3 regions of the Kocuria flava genome follow, and region 1 is predicted to be linked to each of the others. Evidence: riboswitches for the same ligand, from Rfam matches in the RefSeq annotation. Region 1 holds a riboswitch; each other region holds the start of a gene.
The links. Region 1 has a riboswitch for thiamine pyrophosphate ahead of thiC (phosphomethylpyrimidine synthase ThiC). Riboswitches for the same ligand answer to the same signal wherever they lie in the genome.

Region 1 (7,451 bases):
ACCCCCGACGGCACCCCACACGGGGCGACCGTCAACGCTTTCACCGCGGTATCCCTGGATCCGCCGCTGGCCCAGGTCACCCTTATCCGCGGCAACAAGGCCTCCCAGTACCTGGAGGACGCCCCGTTCGCGATCAACATCATGGCCGCCGACCAGCTGAGGACCTGCCTGCACTTCGCCGGCAAGCCCATGAAGGACGCCCCGCGGTGGCGCTCCGAGGAGGGCATCCCGGTCCTGGAGGGCAACGCCGCGACCATCGAGTGCAAGCCCTGGAAAATCTACGACGGCGGCGACCACCTCATCGTCATCGGCGAGGTCACCGCCCTGGAGATCAACGACGTCGAACCCCTGCTGTTCGTCTCCGGGAAGTTCCGGGAGGTCGGCGGCTTCTCCGGCGGCAGCCCCTGGGAGGGCTGCGGCGACAGCCTGGCCACCGGCTGGTTCGAGGGATCCACCTCGTTCCGGTCCTTCTGACCCCTTGCCCACATCCCGCTCCGGGTCCTACCCGCCCGTTCCGGCACCACCCTCGAAGGAGAGAACCCATGACCGCCACGCCCGACACCGACCGCCAGCCCCGTTCCGGCGACATGTCCGAGCGCACCACCCCGGCCGACCCGAAGCTGCCGATGACCGGGGACGAGTACATCGAGTCCATCAAGGACGGCCGGGAGGTCTACCTGCACGGGGAGCGCGTCGAGGACGTCACCACCCACCCGGCCTTCCGCAACTCCGTGCGCATGGTCGCCCGCCTCTACGACGGCTTCCACGACCCCGCCACCTCCGAGAAGCTGCTCTCCGACACCGACACCGGTTCCGGGGGCAGGACCCACCCCTTCTTCAAGGTGCCGAAGTCCGTGGAGGATCTCAAGGAGTCGAGGACCGCGATCGAGACCTGGGCGCGGATGACCTACGGCTGGCTGGGCCGCTCCCCCGACTACAAGGCGGCGTTCCTGGGCACCCTCGGGGCCATGCCGGAGTTCTACGCCCCGTACCAGGAGAACGCCCAGCGCTGGTACAAGGAGTCCCAGGAGAGCGTCTCCTACTGGAACCACGCGATCATCAACCCCCCGGTGGACCGCCACCTGCCGCCGGACCAGGTCGAGGACGTCTTCATGAAGGTGGAGAAGGAGACCGACAACGGCGTGGTCGTCTCCGGGGCCAAGGTTGTGGCCACCGGCTCGGCCATCACCAACTTCAACTTCATCTCCCACTACGGGCTGCCGATCAAGAAGCCGGAGTTCGCCCTGATCTGCACGGTGCCCATGGACGCCCCGGGCATCAAGCTGATCTCGCGGACCTCCTACGCCCAGAACGCCGCCGTCACCGGCACCCCGTTCGACTACCCGCTGTCCTCGCGCATGGACGAGAACGACGCGGTGTTCGTCTTCGACAAGGTGCTGGTGCCGTGGGAGAACATCTTCGCCTACGGCGATCCCGACCAGATCAACGGCTTCATGCCCCAGACCGGGTTCATCCAGCGCTTCACCTTTCAGGGCTGCATTCGCCTGGCCGTGAAGCTGGACTTCATCGCGGGGCTGCTGCTGAAGGCCCTCGAGATCGGCGGCACCCAGGACTTCCGCGGCGTGCAGGCCCGCGCCGGGGAGGTCATCGGCTGGCGCAACCTGTTCTGGGGCCTGGTCGACGCGATGATGCTCAACCCGGATCCCGGGCCGAACGGGTCCGTGCTGCCGAAGATGGACTACGGGCTGGCCTACCGGATGTTCATGGCCCAGGGCTACCCGCGGATCAAGGAGATCATCGAGCAGGACGTCGCCTCCGGGCTGATCTACCTGCCCTCGGGATCCCTGGACTTCAAGAACGCCGAGATCCGCCCCTACCTCGACAAGTACGTGCGCGGGTCCAACGGCATCCAGGCCGTGGACCGGGTCAAGCTCATGAAGCTGCTGTGGGACGCGATCGGCTCCGAGTTCGGCGGCCGCCACGAGCTCTACGAGCGCAACTACTCGGGCAACCACGAGAACGTGCGCGTGGAGATGCTCATGCACGCCAAGAACAGCGGCGCGACCGACACGATGCACGGCATGGTCGAGGACTGCATGGCCGAGTACGACCTCGACGGCTGGACCGTCCCGGACCTCTTCGACGGCTCCGACGTCAACGCCTACCTCCAGCGCGACCGCGACCGCACCGGACTCGGCGGCGCCCTCCGCGACCGCTGACCCGTCGCACCCTGACTGCCCGCGGCCCCAGGATGTCGTCTGCCTGGGGCCGCGGGCCACCACCCACCGTCACGGCGGGCCCCGCTGGAGGCGCGCCCGTCGCGACAACAACACCTCATGTCCAACGACAGACCACAAGGAGCGTGGAGACCATGACCAACCCCCAAACCGAGGCCGTTTCGACAGATGCCCGCCGAGAGAACGAGGGCACGGCGGTCGAGGCCGGCTCCAAGGCCACCGAGCGCTTCGCGGCCTCGGGCAAGCTGGCCAGGCTCGACGTCCCCAAGGAGCGCGTGTCGCTGCTGGCGGGCGCGGCGATCAAGGCGATCAACGACATCGCCGTGGAGCACCAGGTCACCTACGAGGAGTACAACGCGCTCAAGGCGTGGCTGATCAAGGTCGGCACCGACGGGGAGTGGCCGCTGTTCCTGGACGTGTGGCTGGAGCACACCATCGAGGACGTCAACTCCGCCGAGCGTCCCGGCGCGGTGGGCACCATCGAGGGCCCCTACTACGTCCCGGACTCCCCGGTGCTGCCCACCCCGGCCACGCTGGAGATGCGCGAGGACGAGGAGGGCACCCCGCTGCTGTTCAAGGGCCACTTCACCGACACCGAGGGCAACCCGATCAAGGACGCCCAGGTGGAGATCTGGCACGCCGACGCGGCCGGGTTCTACTCCCAGTACGCCCCGGGGCTGCCGGAGTGGCTGTTCCGCGGGACCGTGAAGGCCGACGAGAACGGCTACTTCGAGATCAACACGATGCGCCCGGCCCCCTACCAGATCCCCACCGACGGGGCCTGCGGGCAGCTGATCGCCGCGGCCGGGTGGCACGCCTGGCGCCCGGCGCACATCCACATCAAGGTCTCGGCCCCGGGCTACCAGCTGGTCACCCAGCAGCTGTACTTCCCGGGCGACCCGCACAACGAGGACGACATCGCCTCGGCGGTCAAGCCCGAGCTGATGCTCGACCCGGCCCCGCGCACCGACGGCAGGGTCGGCGAGGAGGTCGTCTACGACTACGTCCTCGCCAAGGAAGGGCAGGTCAAATAAACCGGGGCGCTGCTTACAGACCTGCTGCCCTTCGTCGGCATCCTCGGGGCAGGTGCTCCGAGGATGCCGCCGGCCTCTAGCCAAGGCGCGCCGGTCCCCGCATCGACATCACCAACATTGACGTCAACCGCCCGCCCAGGAAAGGGTCCGCCCGCCCATGAAGATCGCAGCCATCGAGGCGATCCCCTACTCGATCCCCTACCTCCACCCGCTGCACTTCGCCTCCGGAGCCGTCCACGAGGCCGACCACGTCCTGGTGCGCATCACCACCGACGACGGGATCGTCGGCACCGCCGACACCCCGCCGCGGCCCTACACCTACGGAGAGACCCAGAAGTCCATCGTGGCCGTCGTCGAGGACCTCTTCGCCCCCCAGCTGGTGGGCCTGGACGTCCTCGACCGCGAGAAGGCCCAGGCGGTGATGGCCCGCACGGTCCACAACGAGACCGCCAAGGGCGCGGTGGACATCGCCCTGTGGGACGTCATCGGCCAGGCCCTGGGGCAGCCGGTGTCGAAGCTGCTGGGCGGGTACACCGACTCGATGCGCGTCTCCCACATGCTCGGCTTCCAGCCCGCCGCCGAGCTGCTGGACCTGGCCCTCGAGTTCCGCGAGACCTACGGGATCACCACCTTCAAGCTCAAGACCGGCCGCCGCCCGCTGTCCCTGGACGTCGAGGCCGCCCGGGTGCTGCGCGAGGGCCTGGGCGAGGACGCCGAGATCTACATGGACGCCAACCGCGGCTGGTCCGCCAACGAGGCCGCCGAGGTGCTGCGGCGCACCGCCGACCTCGGCCTGCAGTTCCTCGAGGAGCCCGACGACGCCCGCGAGGTCCTCGGCCGCCGCCGGCTGGTGGAGCACTCGACGATCCCCATCGCCGCCGACGAGTCCGCCCCGAACCTGGGGGAGGCCGCCCGGGAGATCCTCACCGGCGGGGCGAACCTGCTGGCGGTGAAGACCGCCCGCTCCGGCTTCACCGAGGCCGCGAAGATCGTGGGCCTGGCCGAGGGCATGGGCGTGGACGTCTACGTGGGCAACCAGATCGACACCCAGGTCGGCACGGTCGCCTCCGTGGTCTTCGGCGCCGCCCTGGTCCACACCTCGAAGCGGGCCGGGGAGCTGTCCAACTTCCTGGACATGTCCGACGACCTCCTCGCCGAGCCCGTGGTCATCGCCGAGGGGCGGATCCGCGTCCCGGACGTGCCCGGGGTGGGCACCGCCGTGGACGAGGACAAGCTCGCCCGCTACCGCACCGACCGGTAGACCCGGCCCGCGCACCCGGCCCGGGAACCGATCCCGGACACCGGTCCCGAACACCCATCCCGACGGAAGGACGCACCGTGAAGTACCTGGTCCACATGGACATCCACCTGCCCACCGACATGCCCGCCGAGGAGGCCGCGGAGATCAAGGCCACCGAGAAGGCCTACTCGCAGGAGCTGCAGCGCTCCGGGAAGTGGCCGGAGATCTGGCGCGTGGTGGGCGAGTACGCCAACTACTCGCTCTTCGACGTCGACTCCCACGACGAGCTGCACGACATCCTGCAGAACCTGCCGCTGTTCCCCTACATGGACATCACCGTGGTGCCCCTGGCCAAGCACCCCTCCGACGTGAAGTAGCGGCGCGCAGCAGTCTGCGTGAAGCAGGGCGGATCGCCCGCGCGGAGCGGCGACCGACGGTAGGTCGGCCACCAGGTGTCGCTGGAAGCGTTGGCACGATAGGAGCGCTCACCCACCCAGACCTTGGGCGCCTGCGCCCCAGCCGTGTCGGTGACTTCGGCCGAGGGGAGTCGTCTTAACCGTTGGGCGCGGCAGTCCCGGACGCGGTGGTCATCTGGATGGTGACCGATTTCCCGGGGGTGTTAGGGTCGGTGTCATCCACACGGGAGCCCTATTGCAGGGGCTGAGATCGGGCTGAGGCAGCCTGCGACCGTCGAACCTGTCCGGGTAATGCCGGCGAAGGAAGAGGAACCCCATCATGAGCGCATCTGCTCAGTCTGCTCTGACGCATGTCCACGATCCGGAGCACGACCTCCGCGTGCCGGTCACCGAGATCACCATGGGGGACAGCCCCGGTAACACCCCGAATCCCCCACTGCAGGTCTATCGCACGGCCGGTCCCGGCAGTGACCCGGTCGTGGGGTTACCACCGCTGCGGGAGTCCTGGATCGCCGGCCGAGGTGACGTGCAGGCCTACGCGGGCCGGGTGCGGAACTTGCTCGACGACGGTCGCACCGCGATCCGCCGAGGGGCCGCCTCCCAGGAGTGGAAAGGCGCCCGCCCGGTCCCGCTGCGAGCCCGGGACGGCCGAACCGTCACACAGATGCACTACGCCCGCGCCGGGATCATCACCCAGGAGATGCGGTTCGTGGCGCTGCGGGAGAACTGCGCGGTGGAACTGGTCCGCTCCGAGCTGGCAGCGGGGCGGGCGATCATCCCCGCCAACATCAACCACCCCGAGGCCGAGCCGATGATCATCGGGCGGGCGTTCTTGGTGAAGATCAACGCCAATATCGGCAACTCCGCCGTCACCAGCTCGATCGCCGAGGAGGTGGACAAGATGCAGTGGGCCACGCGGTGGGGCGCGGACACCGTGATGGACCTGTCCACCGGTGAGGACATCCACACAACCCGGGAGTGGATCATCCGCAACTCCCCGGTGCCCATCGGGACCGTGCCGATCTACCAGGCCCTGGAGAAGGTCAACGGGGAAGCCGACGCGTTGACCTGGGAGATCTTCCGCGACACGGTGATCGAGCAGTGCGAACAGGGCGTGGACTACATGACCATCCACGCCGGGGTGTTGCTGCGCTATGTGCCGCTGACCGCCGAGCGGGTCACCGGCATCGTTTCCCGCGGGGGTTCGATCATGGCCGGGTGGTGCCTGGCCCACCACCGGGAGAACTTCCTCTACACCCACTTCGAGGAGCTCTGCGAGATCTTCGCCCGCTACGACGTCGCCTTCTCCCTCGGCGACGGCCTGCGCCCGGGGTCGATCGCTGATGCCAACGACGCCGCGCAGTTCGCCGAGCTGGACACCCTGGCCGAACTCACCGCCCGGGCCTGGAAGCACGACGTGCAGGTCATGGTCGAAGGCCCCGGGCACGTGCCCCTGCACCTGGTGCGGGAGAACGTGGAACGCCAGCAGCGGTTGTGCCACGGCGCCCCCTTCTACACCCTGGGCCCGCTGGTCACCGACATCGCCCCGGGCTATGACCACATCACCTCCGCGATCGGGGCCACCGAGATCGCCCGCTACGGCACGGCCATGCTCTGCTACGTCACCCCGAAGGAGCACCTGGGGCTGCCGAACAAGGACGATGTGAAGACCGGGGTGATCACCTACAAGATCGCCGCCCACGCCGCCGATCTGGCCAAGGGCCACCCCGGAGCCGCGGAACGTGACGACGCGCTGTCGAAGGCCCGCTTCGAGTTCCGCTGGCGCGATCAGTTCGCCCTGTCCCTGGACCCGGACACCGCCGAGGCCTTCCACGACGAGACGCTGCCGGCCGAACCGGCCAAGACCGCCCACTTCTGCTCAATGTGCGGGCCGAAGTTCTGCTCCATGCGCATCTCCCAGGACATCCGCGACCGCTTCGGCGGCCCACAGGAGCAAGCGGCCCGAGCCGGTATGCAAGCCAAGTCCGCCCAGTTCCGGGCGTCCGGGAACAAGGTCTATCTCGAGGTGCCGACGACCCCCACCATGTGAGGGATTCACCCACCGCATGCGCTGACCCATGAGGCGGCAGACGTTGCGCTGCTCGGGCCAAGGGGCACGAGCAGCGCAATGCCTGCCATGCACCCCCGATCGCCCCCACACACGACGACACACCGGGAGCCGGTTCCGCACCCAGCCCCTCTTCGAGGTCCCAGCGCGGAGACAACCCCGAGACCCCCTATTCAGGAAGAAACGATCCACTTGATGCCGAACGACACGCCCACAGACCACGACGACACGTGCTTGGACGAGGCCGACGCTCTTCGACGGCGCATCAACGACCTCACCGACCGGATCCACACGCTCATCATGGACCGTGGCGCGGCGGTGCAAGAACGCAACCACGCCATGTACACCCTGCACCGGAAAGGGGCGAGCATCGAAGAGTTGGCGGAACTGACCGGGATTCACCACGACGACGTCGCCGACTTCGTGCACAGGGCGCCCCCCCTCGACGGGCCCATGATGTCGTAGACGTCACGCCGCCCGGACCCGTTGTGCGCA
Region 2 (7,451 bases), 1.6 Mb from region 1:
CCCGGTACAGCTCGTCCTCCGCGGCGCACGCCAGGTACACGGTCTTGGGCTCCATTGCCGCCGACCCTCCTTGCATGGTCAAGCATCTACAGTGATGCGCCTCACGGTATCCGGCGAACGCCCCTGTCCGGCAGTCGGCTACGCTCCGTGACCTCCCGGGCCGCGAGGGGCGGCGTTCGGCGGCTTCCGGGAGGGGAGAACCGCCGAACGCCACCCCTCGCGAGCAGAAGAGGAGTCGCGAGAGAGGCAACCGCGACGTCACCCGCGCGGGGGCTCCTGCCCGGTGTGCGCGAGCCAGGCGAGCACCCCGCCCTCGAGGTGGCGCACGGTCTCCTCCCGGCCCGCGAAGGCGGGGCGCAGGGCCGCGAGCGCCCGGGCCGACCGGGTCCCGGCCTGGCAGTGGAGCACGAGGTCGGTCCCGCGCGCCGCGGGCGGGAGGGCGGCGGGGCCGTGGTCGAGCAGCTCGGCCAGGGGGACGTGCACGGCACCGGGGACGGCGGCCAGCTCGCGCTCCCAGCCCTCGCGCACGTCGACCAGCGCGAAGGCGGCCCGGCCCTGCTCCCGGCGCTCCAGCAGCCCGGCCAGCTCGGCGGCGGAGAGGCTCTCGGCGGCGGCGGCCCCGGCGTCGGCCCCGGGCACGCCGCAGGAGGCCTCGGCGGGGGTGACCGCCGAGACGGGGGCGGCGGCGGGGTCGGCCTCGAGGCGCAGCTCGCGCCAGGTCATGGCCAGGGCGTCGTGCAGCAGCACCCGTCCGAGCAGGGGCTCCCCGGCGCCGGTGACGAGCTTGACCGCCTCGGTGGCCATGACCGCGCCGATCGTGCCCGGCAGGGCGCCGATCACCCCGCCCTCGGCGCAGCTGGGCACCTCCCCGGGGGCCGGCGGCTCGGGGTAGAGGTCGCGGTAGGTGGGCCCGCGCCCGGCCCAGAAGACGCTGAGCTGCCCCTCGAAGCGCAGGATCGAGCCCCACACGCACGGGATCCCGGCCAGTGCGGCGGCATCGCTGACCACGTAGCGGGTCGCGAAGTTGTCGGCGCCGTCGACCACGAGGTCGTAGCCGGAGAACAGGGCGACCGCGTTGTCCGCGTCCAGCCGCACGGGGTGGGTGCGCACGTGGACGCCCGGGTCGAGCCGGGCGACGGCCTCGGCGGCGGAGTCGGTCTTGGGCCGGCCGACGTCCGCCGTGCCGTGGAGCACCTGGCGCTGGAGGTTGCTGAGCGCCACGACGTCGTCGTCGACGATCCCGAGCACCCCCGTCCCGGCGGCGGCGAGGTACTGCAGGACCGGGGCGCCCAGTCCCCCGGCGCCGACCACGAGCACGCGGGCGCGGCGCAGCCGCCGCTGCCCGAGGGGTCCGACCTGGGGCAGGGCGAGGTGGCGGGCGTAGCGCTCGAGCTCGGCGCGGGTCAGCTCGGGGCCCGGGTCCACGAGCGGGGGCAACGGGTTCACCGGAGCCCACCGGCCGGGGACCGGCCCCCGGCCGGAACCCCCGCGAGGTCCGACGGGCCGGGGTCGCAGGCACCGGCGCCGATCCGCCCGGCCCGCGGGGAGGAGGCGACGGCGGCGTGGCGGCGGACGGGGATCCGCCCGGCGGCCGCGGCGAGCCGGCCCGCGGTCACGGCGTGGCGCATCGCCGTGGCCATGGCCACCGGGTCCTGGGCCCGGGTGACGGCGCTGGCCAGCAGCACGGCGTCGCAGCCGAGCTCCATCGCCAGGGCGGCCTCGGAGGCGGTGCCGATCCCGGCGTCGAGGACGACGGGCACGGACGCGCGGGCGACGATGAGCTCGATGTTGTGCGGGTTGAGGATGCCCAGGCCGGTGCCGATGGGGGCGCCCAGGGGCATGACGGCGGCCGCGCCCACGTCCTCGAGCCGGCGGGCGAGCGCCGGGTCGTCGGAGGTGTAGGCGAGGACCCGGAAGCCGCGCGCCACGAGCTGCTCGGTGGCGTCCAGCAGCTCGACGACGTCGGGCAGCAGCGTCTGCTCGTCGGCGATCACCTCGAGCTTGACCCAGTCCGTGCCGAGGGCCTCGCGGCCGAGCTCGGCGGTGAGCACGGCGTCGCGGGCGGTGGCGCAGCCGGCGGTGTTGGGCAGGATCCGGATGCCCAGGCGCTCGAGCAGCCCGAACAGCGAGTCGCCGCGGCCGGGGGCGTAGCGGCGCAGGGCCACGGTGGTCAGCTCGGTGCCGGAGGCCACGAGGGCCTGTTCGAGGGTGTGCAGGGAGCTCAGTCCGCCGGTGCCCATGATCAGCCGGGAGGACAGGCGCACGCCGTCGAGGACGAGCGGGTCGGAGGCGGGGTGCACGGGCTCAGCCTCCCTGCACGGCGGTGACGATCTCGACGGACCGGCCCTCGCCCACCGTGGTGGTCGCCCACCGGCTGCGGGGCACGACCGCGGCGTCGAGGGCCACGGCGACCCCGAGGCGCCCGCCGTCCAGCGGGGCGCCGTCGGGCCCTAGGGGGCGGCCGACGGCCTCGGCGACGAGGTCGGCGACGGTCGGCTCGCCCTCGGTCTCGTGCGGGCGGCCGTTGAGGCGGAGGACGGTCATCGGGGGCTCCTGGGAGTCGGGGACGGGGTGGCGAAGCGCTGCGGGTCGGTGGTGGTCAGCAGCTCCGCGTCGGCGGCGGGGTCGGGGCCGGGCTCGCCGGCGAGCAGCTGGGCGGCGAGGCGGGCGGCCAGCGGGGTGAGCAGCACGCCGTGGCGGAAGTAGCCGGTGGAGAGCACGAGCCCGGGCACGGGGGTCCCGTCCGGGTCGCGGACCGGACCCAGGCAGGGGACGTCGTCGGGGGTGCCGGGGCGGGCGCGGGCGAGGACCTCGGTGAGCTCGAGGTCGGCGGTGCCGGGCACCAGCGCCTGGGCGTCGCGCAGCAGCCGGAACACCCCGCCGGCGCTGGCCCCGGCGAGGTCGTCCTCGCGGGAGGTCGCCCCGATCACGAGCGTGCGGTCGGCCCGCGGCACGAGGTAGACGGGCACCCCGTGGACGAGCCCGCGCACGGTGCGCCCGAGCAGCTCGGGGGCCCCGTCGGGCAGGCGGGCGCGCAGGATGTCCCCGTGCACCGGGCGCAGGGGCGGACGGGCCCCGGCGGGCAGCCCGTCGATCGCGGCGAGGGCGGCGCCCGGGGCCAGGAGCGTCCCGCCGGCGGAGACCATCCCGCCCCGGGACAGGCGCACGCCGGTCACGGCACCGGAGGGCCCGCGGCGCAGGGCCGTGACCCGGTCGTGGACGATGCGGACGGGCCCGGCCGGGGCGCCCTCGGGCGGGTCCTGGGCGGTGAGGGCGGCGAGCAGGGCCGCGACGAGCCGGCGCGGGTCGACCTGGTGGTCCCCGGGGATCCGGAAGGCGCCGGCGAGCCGAGGGCTCAGCGCGGGCTCGAGGGCGCGGGCCGCGCGCACCGGCAGGGCCTCCACCTCCATGCCGTGGCGCAGCTGCAGCTCCCGCAGGTCGGCCAGGGCCTGCCGGTCGGCGGGATCGGCGGCGCAGACGAGGGTCTCGGTGGCGCGGTGGCCCACGGACGCGCCCGCGGCGGCCTCGAGCCCGGCCACGAACCCCGGGTACGCGGCGGCCGAGGCGCGCATGAGGGGGACGAGCGCGTCCTGCCGGTGCTGGACCTCGCTGACGGGGGCGAGCATCCCGGCGGCGGCGCGGCTGGCGCCCGCCCCGGGGTCGGGGTCGACGACGACGACGGAGCACCCCCGGCGCCGCAGCTCCCAGGCGGTGGCCAGGCCGATGACGCCGGCGCCGACCACGGCGACGTCCGCGCGCAGGTGCTCGGTCCCGGCCGGGTGCGGGGAGGTGGTCGGAGGGTGCACGGTGTCCACCGGCTGTCCTTTCCTACGGCGGCATGACCCGCATCAGGTGTGGCGGTCGGCGCTCAAGCCCTCTCAGCCCCGTCCGGGGCTCCCGCAGAACGCGCTGGAGCTCGTCCTCACGGACTACCCTTCAGCGTGTGACCCAGCATACCGAGACCCCCCGATCCGTCACGACCCCCGGTGCCCCCGGCAGCGCGCCGGTGAGCGCGCTGCGCCGCGAGCGGGCCGCCCGGCTGGCCACGGCCCGGCTGTACGTGTGCACCGGCGCGCGCACGGAGCGGGGCGACCTCGAGGAGTTCCTGCACGCGATCTGCGCCGGCGGGGCGGACGTCGTGCAGCTGCGCGACAAGTCCCTCGAGGTGGACGCCGAGCTCGAGGCCCTGGACGTGCTGGCGCGGGTCGCGGCCGAGCACGGGACGCTGTTCGCCGTCAACGACCGCGCCGACGTCGCCGCGCTCGTGGGCGCCGACGTCTTCCACGGCGGCCAGCACGACCTCTCCCCCGCCCAGGCCCGCGCGCTGCTCGGCCCGGACGTGCTGATCGGGCGCTCGACCCACAGTGCCGCCCAGGCCCGCGCCGCGCTCGAGGACCCCGAGGTCGACTACTTCTGCACCGGCCCGCTGTGGGAGACCCCCACCAAGCCCGGGCGGGCGGCCACCGGCCTCGGGCTCGTCGAGGAGACCGCCGCGCTGACCGCCGGCCGGGCGGGGGCCGTGCCGTGGTTCGCGATCGGCGGCATCGACGCGGACCGCCTGCCGGCGGTGCTGGCGGCCGGGGCGCGGCGCGCCGTCGTCGTCCGGGCCGTCACGGAGGCCGTCGACCCGGAGGCGGCCGCCCGCCGGCTGCGGGAGCTGCTGCCGGCCTGAGCCCGGCACGCGCCCCGGGACGCACCGCGGAAGAACACCGCGAGGGGCGGCGTTCGGCGGCTCTGCGGGAAACAGAACCGCCGAACGCCGCCCCTCGCGGACTGGGGGAACCTCACGCGGCCAGCAGGTCCTCCCCCGCGGCCGGGCGGCGGCCGGCCGCCAGCTGCGCCCCGAAGGCGCCGAACAGCGCCCGCCGGTGCGCGCACGGACCGTGGGAGTCCTCGGGGTGCCACTGCAGCCCGAGGACCCAGGTGCGGTGGCGGTGCTCGACGGCCTCGACGGTGCCGTCCCCGGCCACGGCGGCGACCCGCAGGTCGGGGCCGACGACGGCGAGGCCCTGGTGGTGGTCGGAGCGGACGGTGGCCCGCCCGGCACCGAGGAGACCGGCCAGGCGGCTGCCGGGCGCGAGCACGACCTCCTCCTCCCGGGCCTCGGCCCGCTCGGGGTGCCCCTGGTGCCCGGGGCCGAGGCCGGGGACGAGGGTCCCGCCGCACGCGATGTTCAGCAGCTGGGCGCCGCGGCCGACGGCGAGCAGCGGGGCGTCGCGGTCGAGGCACGCGGTGAGCAGCTCCAGGGTGTAGCGGTCGGCGCGCGGGTCGACGCCGTACTGGCCGGGCACGGGCCCCTCGGCCCCGTGGAGGGCGGGGTCGACGTCGCCGCCGCCCAGCACCAGCAGCCCGTCGGCGGCCGCGGCGACGGCCGGGTCGGGCAGCGCGGCGGCGCTGGAGTCGACGAGGACCGGCCGGGCGCCCGCGTCGACGAGGGCCTGCAGCGCGGTGCGCGTGTAGCGGCGCACCAGGTCGCGGTGCCGGGGCGTGAGCCCCGGGAAGTTCAGCGAGACCACGACGGCCACGGTGGGGGCCCCGGCGCGCAGGGCCCACAGGCCCACGGGCGTCACCTCGTGCTCGTGAAGACGGACGGCTGATCGGTTCATGGGTCATCTCCTCCCCGGTGAAGGGGTGTTCGTCTCGGGCGGCCCGCCGGGCGGGCCCGCGCCCCGCTCCGCCGGGCGGGCGGGGCGGGACGCTGTGCGGGATCGGCGGCCGGCGAGGCGCGCCGGCGGTGCCGCACAGCTCCGGCCGGTCGTGGTGGAGCCGGCCGGAGCTGCGGTGGGGATCCCAGGTCGAGGGGTGCCGTCCGGATCTCGATCCCCCGGGAACTGCCGTTCCCGTTCGTGGTGCACCTCACTGTGCCCCAGTGCCGGCCCTGCGCATCCCCGTCCAGGAGCAGAACATCGCCGGTTCTTCACCCTCCGCGAAGAACCCGCCGTTGCACATGGTCCACCGCCCCGGCGGGCCGGGCGAGGGACCCGGGACCACGGATCGTCCCCCAGCGCCGCGCTGCTCCCCGCCGGGACCCAGCCGGGCCTGCTAGAACGTGAGCTCCGGACCGCATGCCGAGGAGGTGCGCCATCGCCACCACGACCGGGGACCGGCGCCGCTCCCGGCGCCCGCTCGCGGGACTGCTGCTGCTCGCGGCGCTCGCGGGAGCGCTCGCCCTCCTCGGCCCCGGTCTGCTCGAGGCCCTGCGCACGGGCGCGGGGCCGGGCTGGGGCAGCGAGTGCACGGTCGAGACCGCCGAGGGGCGGATCGGGCTCGACCGGGAGCAGGCGCAGCGGGCCACCACCGCGGTCGCGCTCGCGGCCCGCGGGCAGGCTCCCCCGGACACCTCCGATCTCGACGACGCCGTGCTGCAGCGGCTGGCCGAGGGCCCGCCCGGGGACGCCGGCCCGAGCCTGAGCTGCCGGGCGACGGCCGCCGAGGACCTGCCGGCGCAGGAGCTGACCCCCTCCGGCCTGACCCCGCGCGCCCAGCGGCTGCTCGAGGCGATGACCGGGGTCTTCGGGGAGCAGAGCCTCGGCGGCTTCGCCCCCGGTGGCGTGGGCACCGGGCACGGGGCGGAGTCGACGCACTACGACGGCCGCGCCGTCGACGTCTTCTTCCGCCCGGTGACCGAGGAGAACCGGCGGCAGGGGTGGGTCCTGGCGCACTGGCTCGCCGCCCACGCCGAGGAGCTGGAGGTGCAGTACGTGATCTTCGACGACCGGGTCTGGAGCGTGCACGGTCTGCGCGGGCAGTGGCAGGACTACGACGCCCCCGACCCGGACAACGAGATCCTGCGCCACCTCGACCACGTGCACGTGGACGTGCTGCGCGGGGGAACCCGCTGAACGCCGGCCGGAGGGAGCACAGACAGTAGACAGACTGACTAGATAGCGGCACTATGTAGCCATGAGCACCGTCACCCAGCACAGCGAGTGGCTGCGCGGCGTCCTGGGCCTGTGCGTTCTGCGCACGCTCGCCGGAGGGCCCAGCTACGGCTACGCGATCGCGACCGCCCTGGCCGAGGCCGGTCTGGGCGAGGTCAAGGGCGGGACGCTCTACCCGCTGCTGGCCCGGCTGGAGAAGAACGCCCTGGTCACCGTCGAGTGGCGGGCCGGCGAGGGTGGGCCGGGCCGGAAGTACTTCGCCCTCACGGAGGCCGGCCGCGCCGAGCTCGAACAGGGCACCGCCCGGTGGCGGACGTTCGCGGCCACGGTCACCGGCCACCTCTCCCCCGCCGACGGCGCCCCGCCGCCCCCGCGCACCCCCCACACCTCGAGGAGCACACCGTGAACGCCGACGCCCGCACCCGTCCCCTCTCCGCCGAGGTCTGGCAGCGCCCGTTCGTGCGGGCCCACCACGCGTGGTGCGAGGACTTCGTGCTCGAGCTGCGCCTGCGCGACGTCCCGGGCCCGGTGATCGGGGACCGCCTCGGCGAGGTCGAGAGCCACTGCACG
Region 3 (7,451 bases), 360 kb from region 1:
TCGTGCAGGTCACCAAGGACCCGGTCGGGCACAAGGGCGCGCGGCTCACGAGCCAGATCTCCCTGCCCGGGCGCTACCTCGTCTACGTGCCCGGCGGGTCGATGACCGGCATCTCCCGCAAGCTGCCCGACGTCGAGCGCAACCGGCTGAAGAAGATCCTCAAGGACCGGCTGCCGGACGGCGCCGGGGTGATCGTGCGCACCGCGGCCGAGGGCGCCTCCGAGGAGGAGCTCACCCACGACATCAACCGGCTGCGGGCGCAGTGGGAGCAGATCCAGGAGCGGGCGGGCTCCTCCAAGACCCTCGCCCCCGAGATGCTCTACGCGGAGCCGGACCTGACCATCAAGACCGTCCGGGACGTGTTCAACGAGGACTTCACGACGATGGTCGTCCAGGGCGAGGAGGCCTGGGACAACATCGAGGCCTACGTGACCTACGTGGCCCCGGACCTCCTGGACCGGCTCAAGCGCTGGGACGAGGACGAGGACCTGTTCGTGCACTACCGGGTGGAGGAGCAGATCCAGAAGGCGCTGGACCGCAAGGTCTACCTCCCCTCGGGCGGCTCGCTCGTGATCGACCGCACCGAGGCGATGACCGTCGTCGACGTCAACACGGGCAAGTTCACCGGCTCCGGCGGCAACCTCGAGGAGACCGTCACCAAGAACAACCTCGAGGCAGCCGAGGAGATCGTGCGGCAGCTGCGCCTGCGCGACATCGGCGGGATCATCGTCATCGACTTCATCGACATGGTCCTCGAGTCCAACCGCGACCTCGTGCTCCGGCGCCTCGTCGAGTGCCTGGGGCGCGACCGCACCAAGCACCAGGTCGCCGAGGTCACCTCGCTGGGCCTCGTGCAGATGACCCGCAAGCGCATGGGCACGGGCCTGCTCGAGGTCTTCTCGGAGCCGTGCGAGCACTGCGCCGGCCGCGGGGTCGTCGTCCACGACCACCCGCTCGAGGGCCGCGCCGGCGGGTCCGGCTCCGAGTCCCGCGAGCAGCGCCCGAACCGCACCGAGCGCAAGCGCAGCCGCCGCGGCGGCGCCGAGCAGCCGCCGCGGGCCGAGGCCCGCCCGGCCGAGGCGGATCCCGCGGAGAAGGCGAAGGCCGAGGCGGCCCGCACCGCGTTCGCGACCATCGCCGCCGCCACCCACCACGAGGTGCCGGCCGAGACCGCCGCCGAGGACGCGGCGGCCGGAACGGCTCCCGCGGCGGAGGGGGCCCGGGGCGAGGAGGGCGAGGGCCGCTCGGAGGGGTCCGGACGCTCCCGCAAGAAGCGGCGCGGCAAGCGCAGCCGCAACCGGGGCCAGGGCGGCGAGTCCGCGCAGCGGCCGGAGCCCGGGGACCGCGAGGAGCCCCGCGGCGAGGACCGTGGCGGCGAGCGCGCCGGGGACCGTGGCGAGGACCGCGGTCAGGACCGCGGGGCCGCGCCCGAGCAGCAGGACGGCGCCGCGTCGCGCCTGACGATCAAGGGCGAGGTCATCGAGCTCCCGCAGGGCCACGCCGCGGCCGGCGAGCAGCCCGGGCGCCCTGCGGAGGGCGCCCGGCTGACGCTGGACTCCCTGGCCGACGCCTTCGGTGCCCCGGCGGACGCGCAGGCCGAGACCCCGGCGCGCCGTGCCCCCGAGCCCGAGCCGGCCCCGCGGCAGGAGCGCGCCCCGCGGCAGGAGCGCGCCCCGCGGGAGAAGCCCGCCCGCCGGGCGGAGCAGCCCCGCCAGGCGGAGCAGCCGCGGCAGGAGGAGCCGGCCCGCCCGGAGGAGCCCGCACGGCCCCGTCGTCGTTCCCGCCGGGCCAGCGCCCCGGCCGGACGGGCGGGCGAGGCGACGGTCACCGCCGAGGAGGCCGCGGCCGCCGAGGGCGCCCGCCACGTCGCGAAGCTGCCCGCCCGGCCCGCCGGGCAGGAGCGCCCGCAGGGCTCCGGTGCCCCGACCATCGTGGGCGTCGGCGTCAAGGCCGAGGACCTCACCAGCGGCCGTCCCGCCGGCGAGGGCTGAGCCCCGGCGCCCGACCCTGCAGCACCCGGAAGGACCCCGGCCCGCGCGGCCGGGGTCCTTCCCCGTCCCGGTCCCGGCGCGGGGACCGCGCACGGACCCCGTCCGGGCGGCCGGGGCAGCCTACCGACCGGGGCCGTCCCCGCCCCGACCGCCGAACCGCCGGGCCCCGCGCCGGGCACGCCGCACCGGTCCGGACCCGCCGGGCCCCGCGCCGCACGGATGGCTAGACTGGCAGGACCACGTGACACGGGGTGCCGCGAGCAGCGGCTGAGATCACACCCGTCGAACCTGATCTAGTCAGTACTAGCGAAGGGATGTCGCAATGCGCGATGCCGTCTCCACCTCCCCGCCGCGGCCCGGGAGCGCCGCGCCCCCGGACCCCGCCCTCGCCGAGGCCGCCGCCGCGGCCCTCGAGCGGCTGCGCACGGCCGCCCCGCTCGTGCAGTGCATCACCAACACGGTGGTCGCCAACGTCACCGCCAACGTCCTGCTCGCCGTGGGCGCGTCCCCGGCGATGACCGACATCCAGGGAGAGGGCGGGGTGTTCGCCGAGCTCGCCGACGGGCTGCTCGTGAACACCGGCACGCCCTCCGCCGAGCAGCGCGGGGCGGCCTACGAGGCCGTCGGCGCCCGCTCCCGCGCGGGCCGGCCCTGGGTGCTGGACCCGGTGGCCGTCGGCGCGCTGCCCGTGCGCACCGCCCTCGCCCGCGACCTGCTCGCCTTCCGCCCGGCGGTGGTGCGCGGCAACGCGTCCGAGGTGATCGGCCTCGCCGGCGGCGCCGGCGGCCGCGGCACGGACGCCACCGACGACGTCGACGCGGCGCGCGGTGCCGCCGCCGAGCTGGCCGCACGGGCCGGGTGCGCGGTCGCCGTGTCCGGACCCGTGGACCTGGTGCGCTCCGCCGGCGGGACGGTCGTGCGCGTCCCCCACGGGAGCGCGCTGCTGACCCGCATCACCGGCGGCGGCTGCGCCCTCGGGGCCCTGACGGCCGCGTTCACCGCCGTGGCGGAGGATCCGGCGGCCGCGGCCGTCGCGGCCACCACCGTCTACACCCTGGCCGCCGAGGACGCCGCGGGCGCCGCCGGGGGGCCGGGCTCCTTCGCCGTGGCCCTGCTGGACCGGCTGCACGGGATCACCCCGGAGCAGGTCGCCGCCCGGGCCCGGCTCGTGCGCGAGGAGGACGACCGGTGAGCGCCCGCCTCGACCCCGCGGCCCTCGTCCTGCACCTCGTGACCGACACCGCCCTCAGCGCCCCGCGCCAGGTCCCCGACGTCGTCGCGGCCGCCGTGGCCGGTGGCGCCGGCATGGTCCAGGTCCGGGACAAGCACGCCTCCGCCCGCGAGCTCACGGCCCTGCTCGTGGCCGTGGCCGAGCGCGTGGGCCGTGCGGTGCCCGTGCTCGTCGACGACCGCGCCGACGTCTACCTCGCGGCCCGGGCCGCGGGGGCCCCCGTGGCGGGGGTGCACGTGGGGCAGGCCGACCTGCCCGTCGAACTCGCCCGCCGCGTCGTGGGCCCGGACGCGGTCCTGGGCCTGAGCGCGGCCTCGGCCGGGGAGCTGGCCGCCGCCTCGGCGCTGCCCCCGGGCACCGTGGACTACCTCGGCGTGGGCGCCGTGCACGCCACGCGCACCAAGCCCGACCACCCCGCGCCGCTCGGGGTCGAAGGCTTCGCCCGCGCCGCCGCCCGCACGGGCCTGCCGTGCCTGGCCATCGGCGGGGTGCGCGTCGAGGACGCCGCCCCGCTGCGCACCGCCGGGGCCGCCGGGCTCGCGGTGGTCTCGGGGATCTGCGCCGCCCCGGACCCCGCCGCCGCGGCCGCCCGCTACGTGCGGGCCTTCACCGCGTCCGGCCGCGCGCCGGGCGCCGGGCCGGACGGGCCGCCGGAACCGGCCGCCGCCGGCCCCGCCGCGGGGGAGGGGGCCCGGTGAGCGCGCGCGTGCCCCGCGTCCTGGCCGTGGCCGGCACCGACCCCACCGGCGGGGCGGGCCAGCACGCGGACCTGAAGTCGATCGCCGCGATGGGCGGCTACGGGATGAGCGCCGTGACCGCCGTCGTCGTGCAGAACACCCTCGGCGTGCGCTCGGTGCACGTCCCGCCCGCCGAGGTCCTCACCGCCCAGCTGGAGGCGGTCAGCGACGACGTCGTGGTCGACGCCGTGAAGATCGGCATGCTCGGCTCGGTGCCCGTGATCGAGGCCGTCGCCCGGTGGCTGGCGCAGCACCGTCTGCCGGTCGTGGTGCTCGACCCGGTCATGGTCGCCACCAGCGGCGGGCGCCTGCTCGAGCCCGACGCCGAGGACGCCCTGCGCGCCGTGCTCGGGCTCGCCGACCTCGTCACCCCCAACCTGCAGGAGCTGGCCGTGCTGGCGGGGGAGGACCCGGCCCCGTCGTGGACCGCCGCGCTCGCGCAGGGCCACCGCGTGGCCCGGACCCACGACGTGCTCGTACTCGTCAAGGGCGGGCACCTCGCCGGGGACCGGACCCCGGACGCCCTCGTGGGGCCCGGCTCGCCGGAGCCCCTCGTGGCCCTCGACGGCGCCCGCGTGCCCACGGCCAACTCCCACGGCACCGGCTGCTCCCTCTCCTCGGCCCTGGCCACCCTCCAGGTGCGGCACGGGGACTGGCCGACGAGCCTGCGGATCGCCCGCGAGTGGCTGCGCGGCGCGCTGGCGGAGGCCGACGGGCTCGAGGTGGGCGGCGGCAGCGGACCGGTCCACCACTTCCACCACGTCCAGGACGCCCTCGCGTCCTGGGGCACGGCACCGGAGCGGTTCAGCGAGGAGCTGTGGGCCGACTCCGCCGGGGTGCGCCGGCAGATCGAGGAGCTGGAGTTCGTGCGCCGGCTCGGCGACGGCCGGCTCGCGCCGGAGCCGTTCCTGGCCTACCTCGACCAGGACCTGCAGTACCTGGAGCACTACGGCCGGGCGCTGGCCCAGCTGGCGGCGCGCGCCCCGGACGAGGCCTCCCGGCGGTTCTTCGCCGCGGGCTCGCTGAGCTGCACCGAGACGGAGGCGCAGCTGCACCGGGCCCGGCTGCGCCAGGCCGGGCGGGAGCGCCCCGCCGCCGCCGGGCCGACCACCCGCCGGTACACCGCGTTCCTGCTGGCGGCCACGGCCGCCGAGCCGTACCCGGTGGGCCTGGCCGCGGTGCTGCCGTGCTACTGGGTCTACGCGGAGGTCGGACGCCACCTCCAGGGGCTGGCCGAGGCCGCCGGGCACGCCGAGCACCCGTACGCGGACTGGCTGGCCACCTACGCCGACGAGGGCTTCCAGGAGGCCACCCGCACGGCCCGCCGGCTGCTCGACGAGGCGGCCCGGGAGGCCTCCCCGGCGCTGCGCGAGCGGATGCGGGAGGCGTTCCTGGAGGCGTGCGCGCTCGAGCGGGACTTCTTCGCGGCACCCCTCGAACCGCCGCTCGCCGGCACCGCCGCCGGGCCGGGCGGACAGGGGCGTGCCGGGGCCGGGGCGGCGGGTCGTTTGCCGCGGGTTGGCGCGATCGAGTAGTCTTGACCCTCGGTGCCATGCCTGGTGCGCGCGCGTTCGACTCCGGACGCCCCGCCCGGCGGCACATGCGGGTGCAGTTCCTGAAATTGCGGCGACCCTGCGCTGACCACGGCTCGGTCCCACGGCCCGGTCACCGGCGGCTCGTCTCAACGTCGTTGGTCCTGTCAGGTGTGCGCTCGACCCGAACTGTTCCATCAAAGACGTCGAGAGAAGTGAGTTCCCAAGTGGTGTACGCGATTGTCCGCGCTGGCGGCCGCCAGGAAAAGGTCTCCGTCGGAGACCTCGTTACCCTTGACCGCGTCGCCGGCGGTGCAGGCAGCACCATCCAGCTTCCTGCCCTGCTGCTGGTCGACGGGGACAAGGTGACCTCCGACGCCGGGACCCTGGCCAACGTCAAGGTCACGGCCGAGATCGTCGAGGACCTGCGCGGTCCCAAGATCTCCATCCAGAAGTTCAAGAACAAGACCGGCTACAAGAAGCGCCAGGGCTTCCGCGCCGAGCTGACCACCGTCAAGGTGACCGGCATCGACGCCTGACCGTCCCGGTCCCCTCATCCGACAGCAGACGCCAGTCCTGACACGAAGGTAGGCACACCCCATGGCACACAAGAAGGGCGCGAGCTCCACCCGCAACGGCCGCGACTCCAACGCGCAGTACCTCGGCGTGAAGCGCTTCGGCGGCCAGACCGTCAACGCCGGCGAGATCCTCGTCCGCCAGCGCGGCACCCACTTCCACCCCGGCCAGAACGTCGGCCGCGGCGGGGACGACACCCTGTTCGCCCTGGCCGCCGGCCAGGTCGAGTTCGGCACCCGCCGGGGCCGGAAGGTCGTCAACATCCAGGCTGCCGCCGAGTAGTCCCCGGGCCGGCCCCGCCGGCCCCGGTGCGGGCACCGTCCGCACCACCCATGCCTGATGCCGTAGAGGGTGGGTGCTTCCAGCGCCCGCCCTCTACAGTTTTAAGCGGCCCCTCCCGCGGGCCCACGACACCGAGGAGTTCCCGTGGCCAGTTTCGTCGACCGCGTCGTCCTGCACGTCTCCGGCGGCAACGGCGGGCACGGCTGCGTGTCCGTGCGCCGCGAGAAGTTCAAGCCGCTCGGCGGCCCCGACGGGGGCAACGGGGGCGACGGCGGGGACGTGGTGCTGCGCGTCGACGGGCAGACCACCACCCTGCTCAACTACCACCACGCCCCGCACCGCGCCGCGCAGAACGGCGGCCCCGGCAAGGGCGACCTGCGCCACGGCCACCGCGGCGAGGACCTCGTGCTCTCGGTGCCCGACGGCACGGTCGTGAAGGACTCCGAGGGCAACGTCCTGGCCGACCTGGTCGGCGAGGGCGCCGAGTTCGTGGCCGCGGCCGGGGGGCAGGGCGGGCTGGGCAACGCCGCGCTGGCCTCCGTCAAGCGCAAGGCCCCCGGCTTCGCCCTCCTGGGCATCCCCGGGTCCTCCCGGGACATCGTGCTCGAGCTGAAGTCCATCGCGGACGTCGCCCTCGTCGGCTACCCCTCCGCGGGCAAGTCCAGCCTCGTGGCGGCCGTCAGCGCCGCCCGCCCCAAGATCGCCGACTACCCCTTCACCACCCTCGTGCCCAACCTCGGCGTCGTCCAGGCCGGGGACGTGCGCTACACGGTCGCCGACGTCCCCGGGCTGATCCCCGGCGCCTCGGAGGGGCGGGGCCTCGGGCTGGAGTTCCTCCGCCACGTCGAGCGCTGCGCGGCCCTCGTGCACGTGCTCGACTGCGCGACCCTCGAGCCCGGCCGCGACCCGGTCACCGACCTCGAGACGATCGAGGCGGAGCTGGCCGCCTACGCCGTGGACGACGCCCTCGACGGCGGGGGAGCCGTCCCGCTCACCGAGCGCCCGCGGCTCGTCGCGCTGAACAAGGTGGACGTGCCCGAGGCCCGCGAGCTGGCCGAGTTCGTCCGCCCCGAGCTCGAGTCCCGCGGCTACCGGGTCTTCG

Region 2: another riboswitch for thiamine pyrophosphate. It lies ahead of thiO (glycine oxidase ThiO); the one in region 1 lies ahead of thiC (phosphomethylpyrimidine synthase ThiC).
Region 3: another riboswitch for thiamine pyrophosphate. It lies ahead of thiM (hydroxyethylthiazole kinase); the one in region 1 lies ahead of thiC (phosphomethylpyrimidine synthase ThiC).

The regions. Positions count from the first base shown of each region.
Region 1 covers NZ_CP013254.1:2,307,497-2,314,947, reverse strand. The annotation lists gene AS188_RS10315 (flavin reductase family protein) at 1-474, shown strand, start outside; gene AS188_RS10310 (4-hydroxyphenylacetate 3-hydroxylase N-terminal domain-containing protein) at 543-2,180, shown strand; gene catA (catechol 1,2-dioxygenase) at 2,333-3,232, shown strand; gene AS188_RS10300 (mandelate racemase/muconate lactonizing enzyme family protein) at 3,390-4,493, shown strand; gene catC (muconolactone Delta-isomerase) at 4,571-4,849, shown strand; TPP riboswitch at 5,102-5,211, shown strand; gene thiC (phosphomethylpyrimidine synthase ThiC) at 5,208-6,938, shown strand; gene AS188_RS10285 (hypothetical protein) at 7,152-7,421, shown strand.
Region 2 covers NZ_CP013254.1:419,038-426,488, forward strand. The annotation lists gene AS188_RS01945 (TIR domain-containing protein) at 1-55, opposite strand, end outside; gene moeB (molybdopterin-synthase adenylyltransferase MoeB) at 259-1,446, opposite strand; gene AS188_RS01955 (thiazole synthase) at 1,443-2,240, opposite strand; gene thiS (sulfur carrier protein ThiS) at 2,305-2,544, opposite strand; gene thiO (glycine oxidase ThiO) at 2,541-3,806, opposite strand; TPP riboswitch at 3,809-3,911, opposite strand; gene thiE (thiamine phosphate synthase) at 4,007-4,672, shown strand; gene AS188_RS01975 (gamma-glutamyl-gamma-aminobutyrate hydrolase family protein) at 4,785-5,606, opposite strand; gene AS188_RS01980 (VldE C-terminal domain-containing protein) at 6,066-6,842, shown strand; gene AS188_RS01985 (PadR family transcriptional regulator) at 6,904-7,287, shown strand; gene AS188_RS01990 (hypothetical protein) at 7,284-7,451, shown strand, end outside.
Region 3 covers NZ_CP013254.1:2,665,768-2,673,218, reverse strand. The annotation lists gene AS188_RS11915 (ribonuclease E/G) at 1-1,991, shown strand, start outside; TPP riboswitch at 2,229-2,323, shown strand; gene thiM (hydroxyethylthiazole kinase) at 2,314-3,183, shown strand; gene thiE (thiamine phosphate synthase) at 3,180-3,920, shown strand; gene AS188_RS11900 (bifunctional hydroxymethylpyrimidine kinase/phosphomethylpyrimidine kinase) at 3,917-5,494, shown strand; gene rplU (50S ribosomal protein L21) at 5,719-6,030, shown strand; gene rpmA (50S ribosomal protein L27) at 6,092-6,349, shown strand; gene obgE (GTPase ObgE) at 6,494-7,451, shown strand, end outside.